2 regions of the Sporosarcina jeotgali genome follow, and region 2 is predicted to be linked to the other one. Evidence: riboswitches for the same ligand, from Rfam matches in the RefSeq annotation. Region 2 holds a riboswitch; the other holds the start of a gene.

Evidence for each region. A riboswitch is a leader RNA that binds a small molecule or an ion and turns the genes downstream of it on or off. The one in region 2 is predicted to bind thiamine pyrophosphate.
Region 1: it holds a riboswitch for thiamine pyrophosphate, as region 2 does, so the genes downstream of both, tenA (thiaminase II) here and PGH26_RS11905 (ABC transporter substrate-binding protein) in region 2, are expected to answer to the same signal.

What each region holds. Positions count from the first base shown of each region.
Region 1 covers NZ_CP116341.1:2,964,514-2,969,981, reverse strand. Annotated here, with positions in the region: gene thiD (bifunctional hydroxymethylpyrimidine kinase/phosphomethylpyrimidine kinase) at 1-182, opposite strand, end outside; gene thiM (hydroxyethylthiazole kinase) at 179-985, opposite strand; gene tenA (thiaminase II) at 982-1,671, opposite strand; TPP riboswitch at 1,789-1,896, opposite strand; gene PGH26_RS15010 (DUF3238 domain-containing protein) at 1,987-3,186, shown strand; gene wrbA (NAD(P)H:quinone oxidoreductase) at 3,277-3,888, shown strand; gene PGH26_RS15000 (universal stress protein) at 3,943-4,362, opposite strand; gene PGH26_RS14995 (SulP family inorganic anion transporter) at 4,389-5,468, opposite strand, start outside.
Region 2 covers NZ_CP116341.1:2,373,118-2,378,585, forward strand. Annotated here, with positions in the region: gene PGH26_RS11895 (carboxylate--amine ligase) at 80-1,300, shown strand; gene PGH26_RS11900 (YebC/PmpR family DNA-binding transcriptional regulator) at 1,355-2,074, opposite strand; TPP riboswitch at 2,241-2,345, shown strand; gene PGH26_RS11905 (ABC transporter substrate-binding protein) at 2,425-3,420, shown strand; gene PGH26_RS11910 (thiamine-binding protein) at 3,434-3,724, shown strand; gene PGH26_RS11915 (ABC transporter permease) at 3,721-4,506, shown strand; gene PGH26_RS11920 (ABC transporter ATP-binding protein) at 4,487-5,221, shown strand; gene PGH26_RS16205 (hypothetical protein) at 5,305-5,424, shown strand; gene PGH26_RS11930 (AAA family ATPase) at 5,463-5,468, opposite strand, start outside.

The DNA of each region.
Region 1 (5,468 bases), 590 kb from region 2:
GCTGCAACAATTCTTGCATCCACAGGCTGTACAGCATGGACGCCTAATGTGTTTTGAGCTGTAATTGCCGTCAATGCCGATGTGCCAAATACACCTAGTTCCTGGAACGTTTTCAAGTCCGCTTGAATTCCCGCACCGCCCCCGCTATCGGAACCGGCAATCGTTAACGCTGCTGATGTCATGACATCACTTCCTGTTCGTACTGGAATTGATCATCGGTAACATCAGAGGATTCTGTGGAATGAAGCGTATTTAAGAAATTCATAGCAAAATCACCAGGTCCAAATGATTGCTCTGCTGCGATTTCACCAGCCTTTTTATAAAACGCAAGACTTTCCGCTGCTGTATGAAGAGCATCCGCCTGACTAACTGCTAAAAACGCTCCGGCGACAGCATTTAGAAGACACCCGGAACCGGTAACGAGCGGCATTAGTTCATGTCCGCCTGATATCCGAATCACACGCTCTCCATCCGTAACTAGGTCGGTCTCGCCAGTAACAGCGACTAAACAGTTATTCCGCAGAGCAACTTGCTTCGCTGCATCTGTAATATCAACGTCACCGCTTCCAGCGTCAACTCCTTTTGCATTCCATGCAACTTCAGCAATAGCTGCAATTTCGCCCGCATTTCCTCGAATTAACGAAAAGTCCAAGGTATCTAATAAATGATTCACAGTTTGCTTGCGAAACGCAGTAGCGCCTGCTCCAACAGGGTCGAGAATGAGAGGGTGACCATGTTGGATTGCACTCTTTCCAGCTGCAATCATGGAATTGACTGTTGTTGGATCCAGTGTTCCTATATTCAAAAGAGTACAAGAAGAAATGGCAGCAATTTCCGCAGATTCTTCCAAGGAATCGGCCATGATGGGAGAAGCTCCAAGAGCTAATAAGCCATTTGCTTGGAAATTAGCAACTACACTATTTGTCATGCAATGGACTAATGGTTTTGTCTGTCTGAGGTTCTTAAGAATAGTTTGTTGTCTCATGAAACTGAAACCTCCGTTACACCATCTGTTTCCCATTGTTGTTTCGTCCAAGCCATTTCCCAGAATTGCAACTCGTAATGACTGCTTTTCACAAAATGTGCTTTCAGTTCTTCACGGTGTTCAGCAGAAACAGAATCCGCCAGCTCGTTCATGCGGTTAATTTGTTCGCGTGTGGCTTGTTCAAACCATTCTGACCCGTAAGTCGCAATCCATTTATCGTAGATCGGATGATTCGGCTCAGCGTTTTTCAATCGTTCACCAATCTCGTAATACAGCCAATAGCAAGGAAGTAATGCCGCTAGTGTATCCGCAAGATTTCCAGTCATTGCGGTTCGATAGAGGTGTGAAGTATAGGCATACGCTGTTGGCGCAGCCTGAAAAGATGAGAGATCCTTATCCGAAACAGAAAGCAATTCAAAGAACCCTTCATGAAGTGAAATTTCAGCACCGCATGTTTCTTCAGCGTGTTGCGCAAAGCGTTGTGTGGTCGGTAAATCTTTCGCTTGGACTGCAGCCAGTGCATGGACTTTTGCGAAATGCTTCAAGTAATAGGAATCCTGAAGAACGTAAAATCTGAAAATGTCTTCAGGCAGTGTCCCTGCCGCTAAATGCTGGACAAATGGATGATTGAAACTAGCCTCCCAGCTTTCATTACAAAGCTTACGAACTTCTTCACAAAATGTCATTTAAAACCGCCCCTTTCGATGAATGAACCGAAAAAAAGCCGCCCCAATCGACTCATCAGTCGAAGGAGCGGCTCGCGTTATAGGAAGTTTTCAGGGATCTGCCCGAAAAAAGACGTGTCCATTTGCGATCCACTTCCCTCCGCTGGTATGAGCCAGATCAGGTTCCAAGGGTCCGCATATCTATACGCGTCTCAGTCTTTTACAAAGACTCCCCCAGTGGGCAATCGTTTTCAGTTTTCCCCCTCACTATACCATAGTTTTAAAAATTGGCAATAAGGGCAAAATACAATTACTACGTAAAAAGGAGGCTATGTAATGTCGCAGCGTTTTGAAATTACATCTGTTACCCACGAAGTTGGGCGGATTGCGTTTGATTGGGACGATGCAGGCGGAACGTATCATGTGTATAAAGACGGCGAGCACATCTACGAAGGTACATCCCCTGACTTTCAAGATACAGACATTTTAGCGGATACATTTTATAAATATACAATTGAACGGCATGTAAATGATGAAGTGAAAGATGTAATCGTCATGCAGACGTCCACGTTTTCCGTGGAGAAGAACAAAAGCAATCCTCTTCAATCACTTGTCATGACCACCATCATCGCACGTACACAGATTGCTTTGTCTTGGGAACGACTGAGTAATACTGAAACGTATACGATTTATCGTAATGGTGAACAGCTTGCTCAAGTGGATTCAAATCGATACATCGATCGGGATTTCAATATAGATGAGCCAATTACGTACGCAGTTTACTGTGAAAGACCAATTGCTCAATCTGAAGAAACTTTTAACAACGCCCGCTCTTTCATCGCCAAAGCGTTAGGGGTCTTCTTGCCAGAAGAGAATGAACGGCCTGCTAATATTGAAGGTTTCACGATAATGAAATCTATTGACAAGCCCACAGCATTATTGGCTTCAATTCGTGATTATCATAAACCTGAACCAGTTAACCATTGGTCTTTCCGTTACAAAACTTTTCTGGAAGATGACATCCTTGAGAATCCGAACGTCCTATCCCCGAATCGATATTTTAAAGGGGATAATCGAAAGTTCGACCCCGAATCAGATAACTATCGGACATTTGTAGATATAGAGATCACTGCAAACAATCCGGATCAGCCTATCACTTTCACAAAGAAGGTCGGAGAAAGTGTTGCTTATGGATTAGATAAAGAAATTCGGGATTCTGAAACAGCTACAGATGAAGGGATTTTTTTAAAGCAGTCAAATTATAATCGAAACGAGTCGCGATTCATTTTGGAACACGCTGTTGGCAATCCTCTTACAACTGCACCCGATATCAACTACGAGGTGATGGCCGTATTGAGGAGGAATGGTACGTTTGACCTCACGGGTTTCCATGACCAGTCTCCAAATCATGAAATTTATCTAAAAAAAGGGGAGACCCATCGATGGATTCCTGTTCACCAAAGTCGCAGTGAAGGACTTGCTTATATGAGCGGTGTTACAGCATATCAGTATTGGCGTTTTTCCAATATCAATTAAGGCAACTCGTGTTTAGGCAGCACTTTTGACAATGATAGGGTAATCAATTATATTTATCTTGAATTCAAGATAAAAGGGAGAGGGACGAATATGACAAAAACAGCGATTGTTTATTACAGTTCAACAGGTACGAATCATCAGCTGGCAGAATGGGCGGCAGCAGCGGCAGCAGAAGCGGGGTCTGAAGTAAAGTTATTAAAAGTGAAGGAAACGGCTCCTGCAGCGGCAATCGAATCCAACGCGGCATGGAAAAAACATCATGACGCGACGCTGGATATTCCAGAAGTGACCCCGGAAGATCTGGAATGGGCAGATGCGATTATTTTTAGTGTGCCAACACGATTTGGAAATATTCCTGGACAAGTACAAAGTTTTATCGACACTGTTGGGGGATCATGGGCTCAAGGCAAACTTGCAAACAAAGCAGTGAGTGCAATGTCGTCCGCACAAAACGAACACGGCGGACAAGAGGCAACAATTTTATCGCTTTATACGACGATGTACCATTGGGGAGCAATTGTCGCGGCACCGGGCTATACAGATCCAGTGTTATTTGCAGCGGGAGGAAACCCTTACGGAACAAGTGTTGCGGTTGCACAAGACGGCGAAATGAAAACAGATCGACAAGCCATTAAAGCGGCAGTGGACTATCAAGCGAAGAGAACAGTTACTGTTGCTAAAGCACTTCAGCATATGGAATGAGTTAGATCGTTCTAGAAAATAACAAAACCGTCACCCACCCGGGTGACGGTTTTGCTATTTCACGAGTAATACAGGACATCTTAAGCGCTTCATCACTTTATGACTGACGCTGCCGAGAATCATTTCTTGGAAAGAACTAAGCCCTCGACTTCCGATTACAACAAGGTCGAACGACTCTGAATGCGCATAGTCGATCAGCGCAGGTGCAGGCTCGCCATGCAGAATTTGTACGTTGTAAGGGACATCGTATTCACGAAGGACCAATTCCACAGGTTTTAGTTGCTTTCGGCGTGTCAGGTCCAGCGAGTCCTTACTTTCTGCGTGCAGGACAGATTCTTTAGCCTTGTCAAAATCAGCGACAAATACAATTGTAATCGTACAGTCATCTGAACAGTTAGCAAGCCGGGCAGCTTCTCTAGCTGCGCGAATGGAGTTTTCAGATCCATCTGCAGCGAGCATGATTGTCTGATACATCGTTGCCACCTCATTGATCAATAGAGTCAGGTCATGAGCTCGTTGAGCAGACGCCTGCTGGATTCCCCTAATCCGATAATTGTTACATTCAAACCCTTGCTGCGATAGGATTCCGTCACTTTCGTAACAGCGACAGCTGCCGAATCATCCCATACTTGTGAATCTGTAAAATCGAGGATGATGGTACCAGTGGTTTCATCCATATGAAACGAATCATGGAATTTCTCAACGGATGCAAAGAATAATTGACCTTTCACAGCGTAGCGTATGGAATCATCCTCAACGATGCGATCTACATGGATTTTGGAGATTTTAGCAACGAACAGAACAGCACTCAATACAACTCCGGCAATGACCCCTTTAGACAAATCATTTGTTGCTACCACAATAACGACTGTTGTGAGCATGACCAAAGCGTCTGCTTTAGGTGCTTTTCTAATATATGTGAAAGAGCCCCAGTCGAATGTTCCAATTGAAACCATAATCATAATCCCGACGAGAACAGGCATCGGAATCTGAACAACTAAGTCGCCCAGCACGATAATTAAAAACATTAGGAACGCTCCTGCCACAAACGTTGACAGTCGCGTTCTGCCGCCTGATTTGACGTTAATGACCGATTGACCGATCATTGCACAGCCAGCCATTCCTCCGAAAAAGCCATTAATGAAATTGGCAATTCCTTGTCCGCGGGCTTCTTTGTTTTTTTCACTATCTGTAGCGGTCATATCGTCTACAATCGTGGCAGTTAGAAGAGTTTCCAGCAAACCGACAATTGCTAAAGCAACAGAATAAGGCAGTATAATCATCAAAGTCTCAAGTGTAAAAGGCACGTCAGGAATGATGAAGTTCGGTAATGATTTTGTAATTGTACCGAGATCACCTACAGTTCGTAAGTTTGCACCTGAGTAGATTGCGACGATACTCAAAATTACAATCGCAATAAGCGGCGCAGGGATTGCTGTGAAAAATCTAGGTAAGATATAAACAATAAGCAATGTGATGGCAACAAAAACATACGTCATTGTAGAAATGCCCAGAAAATGGGGAACTTGCGCCATAAAGATAAGAATGGCTAAGGCATTTACAAACCCAATCATGACAGC
Region 2 (5,468 bases):
TATCCCAATGTGTTTTCCATGTAATATAGAAGGGAGAACAATTATGTACGACAATTCCATCGCATTTTAGGAGGATACCATGAACGCAAAAAAACTTCCGTTCTTGCCAATCATTATCGGTACGGACATGAACGCATACAATATGGCAATTTCTTTTCACGAAGCCTACCATATCCATCCAGTATTAATCGGAAAAGAGCCTTTATCATTTACGCAACTCAGCACAATTCCTCACAAAATCGAATTGAATAACGAGCTGTCTGATGAAAACAAATTTGCAGATATTCTTATTGAAATCAGTAAAAAATACAAAGAAGACGGCCGCGAGTTATTGCTTGTCGGTACGAATGATTTGTACGTGCGACTCATCATTGAACATGCAGAACGTTTAAGGGAATATTTCACATTTAACTATATCAATCGTGAACTTATGGATAATTTACAGATTAAGTCTCACTTTTATAAGCTGTGTAAAGAACACGGAATCGATACTCCCCTCACATTCTTTTACGATTGCGCAGCCGATGGTCCTTTCAGTGAGCATATGAATTATCCTGTGATTGTGAAGCCAAGTGATACAGTTGTCTACAACCAAAATAAGTTTGCTGGACAGCAAAAAGTGTACAAAGTGAATTCTCTTGGGGAATTGAATCAGGTTATTGAAACAGTGAAAAACAGCGGCTATAACGAAGAACTCATCATTCAGGATTTCATCCCCGGCGATGATACATATATGTGGGATTCTGTGATCTATGCAGATTCTGCTGGAAAAACTCAGCTCGTTACGTTTGCACAAGTTGTTTTACAGGAACATACAGTGACGGCAATCGGAAACTACACCGCTGTAATTACAAGATATAACGAAGAAATGATGTACAAGTTGAAAAACTTCTTAGAAGCCGTCGGGTATCAGGGCTTCGCAAACTTTGACTTGAAGTATGACCCGCGTGATAAAAAATTCAAAGTATTTGAAGTGAATATCCGACAAGGCCGTTCCAGTTATTATACGACTGCGCTTGGACATAATATGGCGAGCTATTTTGTAGATGATCTGATTTACCACAAGCAAAAGCCGCTTGTGTTACTAAATGAGCCGTTCCTGTTCACGGTAGTTCCAAAAATTGTTCTTAAGAAATTCGTAACGAACAAGGCGGTTAAACGGGATATTAAACGGTTGCTGAAGCAGAGAAAGTTTGTGAACCCATTGTTCTACAAAGGGGACAAGCATTTGAAGCGCAAGCTTTATTTGTTCTTGAGACAGGTCAATTATTATAAGAAGTATCGAAATAATAATTGGTGACAGCAAAAAAAGCGACAAGAGCTGAGAACTGCTCTTGTCGCTTTTTCGTATGTTTTATTCTCCAAGATCTACGTTGTGATAGACTTGCTGCACGTCTTCTAAATCTTCGATTGCATCGATCATTTTTTCGAACTGCTCAGCAGATGCTTCGTCCAGCTCGACATCGTTTTGGGCAAGCATTGTCAGTTCAGCGACTGTGAAATCAGTGATTCCTTCAGACTTAAATGCCTCTTGAACCTCGTGGAATGCAGTTGGGTCTGCGTATACTAATACGTGTCCGTCTTCTTCACTAATGTCATTGACATCTACATCGTGTTCCATCATAAGTTCGAGAACATCATCTGCAGACTTTCCTTCAATTCCGAAAACTGCAGTATGGTCAAACATGTAAGCGACAGATCCGCTTACGCCCATGTTACCCCCGTTTTTACCGAATGCTGCGCGTACTTCCGAAGCTGTTCTGTTCACGTTATTTGTTAACGCATCGACGATGACCATCGATCCGTTTGGTCCGAATCCTTCATAACGAAGCTCGTCATAGCTTTCTTCGCCGCCGCCTTTTGCCTTCTCAATAGCACGTTCAATGATTGTTTTTGGAACACTGTACGTTTTCGCACGTTCCAAGACGATTTTAAGAGCTTGGTTCGATTCCGGATCCGGCTCCCCTTGCTTTGCTGCTACATATATTTCGCGACCGAACTTTGCATAGATCCGGCTCGTGTTTGCATCTTTTGACGCTTTCTTTTCTTTAATATTGTTCCATTTACGGCCCATTTTGACCACTCGCTTTCTGTTTGGATGAATCAGAGGTTAATATCCTTTTCTTAGTATATCATGACTAAATTCATTGCGGAAAGTAAAAAACGTTGAATATGCGACACTTGCTAGTTTCAGATAAGTATGGCAAAATAATAAATGACTACAATACAACTTCATCACTGACAATATGTAGGGGTACCGGACACCGGTTGAGATGCAGGATACATGCAGACCCTTTGAACCTGATCTGGGTAACGCCAGCGGAGGGAACATATTCATTTCATAATGATTATGTGACGTGCGCTCCCGAAGATTGGGAGCGCACGTTTTTTGTTGCAGTGTGAAACTCCAGGAGGGGGATTTCATTGAAACGAATACTAACAGTCTTATTTGCCGCTTCGCTTATGACAGCATGCGGTGCAGAAAAAGAACCAGGCACGTCTGGCAACCCGGACAAAGAAACCGCACAAAAGGTCCATTTCGCACTCGATTGGACACCTAATACGAATCATACCGGTTTATATGTTGCGGAAGAAAAAGGATACTTTAAAGACGCGGGACTGGATGTGGACATCATGCTTCCGGGCGAAGCCGGTGCTGACCAGCTCGTTGCATCAGGAAAAGCGGACTTCGGTATCGGAGCACAAGAGGCTCTTACAGAAGCCCGTGCAGCTGGAATTCCCATCGTTTCGATTGCAGCAATCATCCAGCATAATACATCTGGATTTGCTTCGTTAAAAGAAGAAGGCATCGAATCGCCTAAAGACTTTGAAGGAAAAAATTATGGCGGCTGGGGTGCACCCGTCGAACAGGCTGTCGTTGAATCGCTGATGGAAAAAGATCATGGAGATAGCAGTAAAGTGAAATACATCAACATGGGTTCTTCCGATTTCTTCACAGCTATTCAGCGGGATATCGACCTGGCCTGGGTATACTACGGCTGGACAGGCATCGAAGCGGAACAGCGCGGGATGGAACTGAACATGCAATATTTAAAAGATTACTCCGAAAAACTGGATTACTATACACCTGTCATCACAACAAATGAAAAACTCATTGCAAAAGATCCTGAGAAGGTGAAAGCATTTGTTGCGGCTGCTGTAAAAGGGTATGAGTTTGCCATAGATCATCCTGAAGAAGCTGCGGATATCTTAATTAAAGCCGTTCCGGATTTAGATCCTGAGCTCGTCAAAAAAAGTCAGCAATGGCTCTCTCCCAAATATCAGGATGATGCACCTCGTTTTGGTGAACAGCAGCTGAAAACATGGGAAAATTACGCACAATGGATGGAAGAGAACGACTTGCTTGAAGGTGAATTCAACGCAAAAGATGCATTTACAAACGAGTTTTTACCCAACTAAGGAGGAACTAATCATGGCTAATGCCCTTGTCAGTATTCAAATAATCCCGAAAACACCGAATGGCGAAGACGTCATTCCATACGTGGATGCAGCAATTGAAGTTATCGAACAATCCGGTGTTCCCTACCGTGTTGCACCACTTGAAACGACTATGGAAGGTGAACTTGGAAACTTGCTTCACATTATTGAAAAGATGAACACGCGCATGACGGAATTAGGGGCGTCAAGTGTCATTTCTCAAGTGAAAATCTACAGCAACCCCAAAGGGGCATCTATGGATAAACTGACGGAGAAGTATAGATGAAATCGGCAGTGAACAAAGGATGGCGGCCACTCGTGGTCTTCATCCTTTTACTCGTTATTTGGGAAGGGGCTGCTCGAATTTTCGATGTCCCCGCTTGGCTCCTTCCCGTACCTACTCAAATTGCTGAAGAGGCTTTTACAGGCTATTCATTGTACGTCTCACATATTTTGTCCACAATCACTCTTTCAGCAACTGGCTATCTTGTCGGCATTACGGTAGGGATCGGGGTTGCGATTGTATTGTTCCGCATTCCATTTCTTCAGCAAGCATTTTATCCGCTTCTGATTTTATCGCAAAATATTCCCGTCATTGTACTCGCTCCGCTCCTCGTTATTTGGTTCGGGTTCGGGATGCTTCCTAAAGTGATTGTCATTGTTCTTGTCTGTTTTTTCCCTGTCACGATTGCGGCACTGGATGGATTCAGACAAACAGACCGGGATATGCTGTACTACTTGAAGATGATCGGTGCAAGCAACCGCCAGATTTTTTGGAAATTGCAGTGGCCGCACTCATTGCCTTCTCTGTTTTCCGGACTGAAAATCGCAGCGACATACAGTGTCATGGGGGCTGTCATTTCTGAATGGCTCGGTGCGAACAAAGGAATCGGTGTCTACATGACACTCGCTTCTTCGTCGTTCAAAACGGATCGCGTTTTCGTTGCTATTGTGCTGATTATGATTTTAAGCTTAACGTATTTCGGAATAATTTTAGCCATTGAAAAAAGCGTCTTGCGCTGGCGCAGTTCAGGAGGGAATGAATCGAATGGGTCAACTCGCTCTTAACAACCTATCGAAATCATACGGAGCTAATCATGTCCTTCAAGACATTTCACTGTCTGTGAAGGAAGGAGAATTCGTTTCCATAGTCGGACCTTCAGGCAGCGGAAAAAGCACGATCTTTCAGCTGATTGGCGGGCTGTATACACCTGACGCCGGGACGATTTCGCTGGATGGCAAAGTTCTGAATGATTCCCGCGGACACATTAGTTATATGCCGCAAAGTCCTGCGCTTTTTCCATGGCGGACTGTCCTTCAAAATGTTGAACTGAGTTCTGAAATTGCCGGTACTAAATTCGATCGCTCCAAAACAATGGAGCTTATTAAAAGTGCAGGATTGTCTGGATTTGAGGATGCCTATCCAAGTGAGCTTTCAGGCGGTATGAAGCAGCGTGTCTCGTTCATACGCAGTTTAAACGCACCGCAATCGATTATTTGCCTGGATGAACCCTTTTCTGCTTTAGATGAATTCACACGTCTGGAAATGCAGCAATGGCTTCTGTCTATTTGGGAAACGTACAAGAAATCGATCCTTTTCATTACACACGATATCGATGAAGCGCTCTTCCTTTCCGATCGAATTGTTGTACTGTCCGACAAGCCGGCAGTAGTAAAAGAAGAACTCATTGTTCCTTTTGGCCGTCCGCGGTCAGAAGAATTGCTGTTGAGTGATCCATTCCTTACGCTGAAACGTGAAATTTACAACTTATTGCGCGGATAGGCAAAGTTTCTGCAGACAGGTTTAACCACCCGTCCATTATGGGAAAAGAGGAATATAACTTCTATACTTAAGGAGCGGAAAATATGAAACTAACCAAAGTTGTTAAAACGGCTATTAAATGGGGGCCGATCATTTTACCCTTCGTCATGAAAATAGTGAATGATAAAAAACAAAGTGAATCGATTCCAAAACGAAGACGCTAAAAGAGGGCAGGCCATATAGCTGGCTGCCCTCTTTTTCATTATGA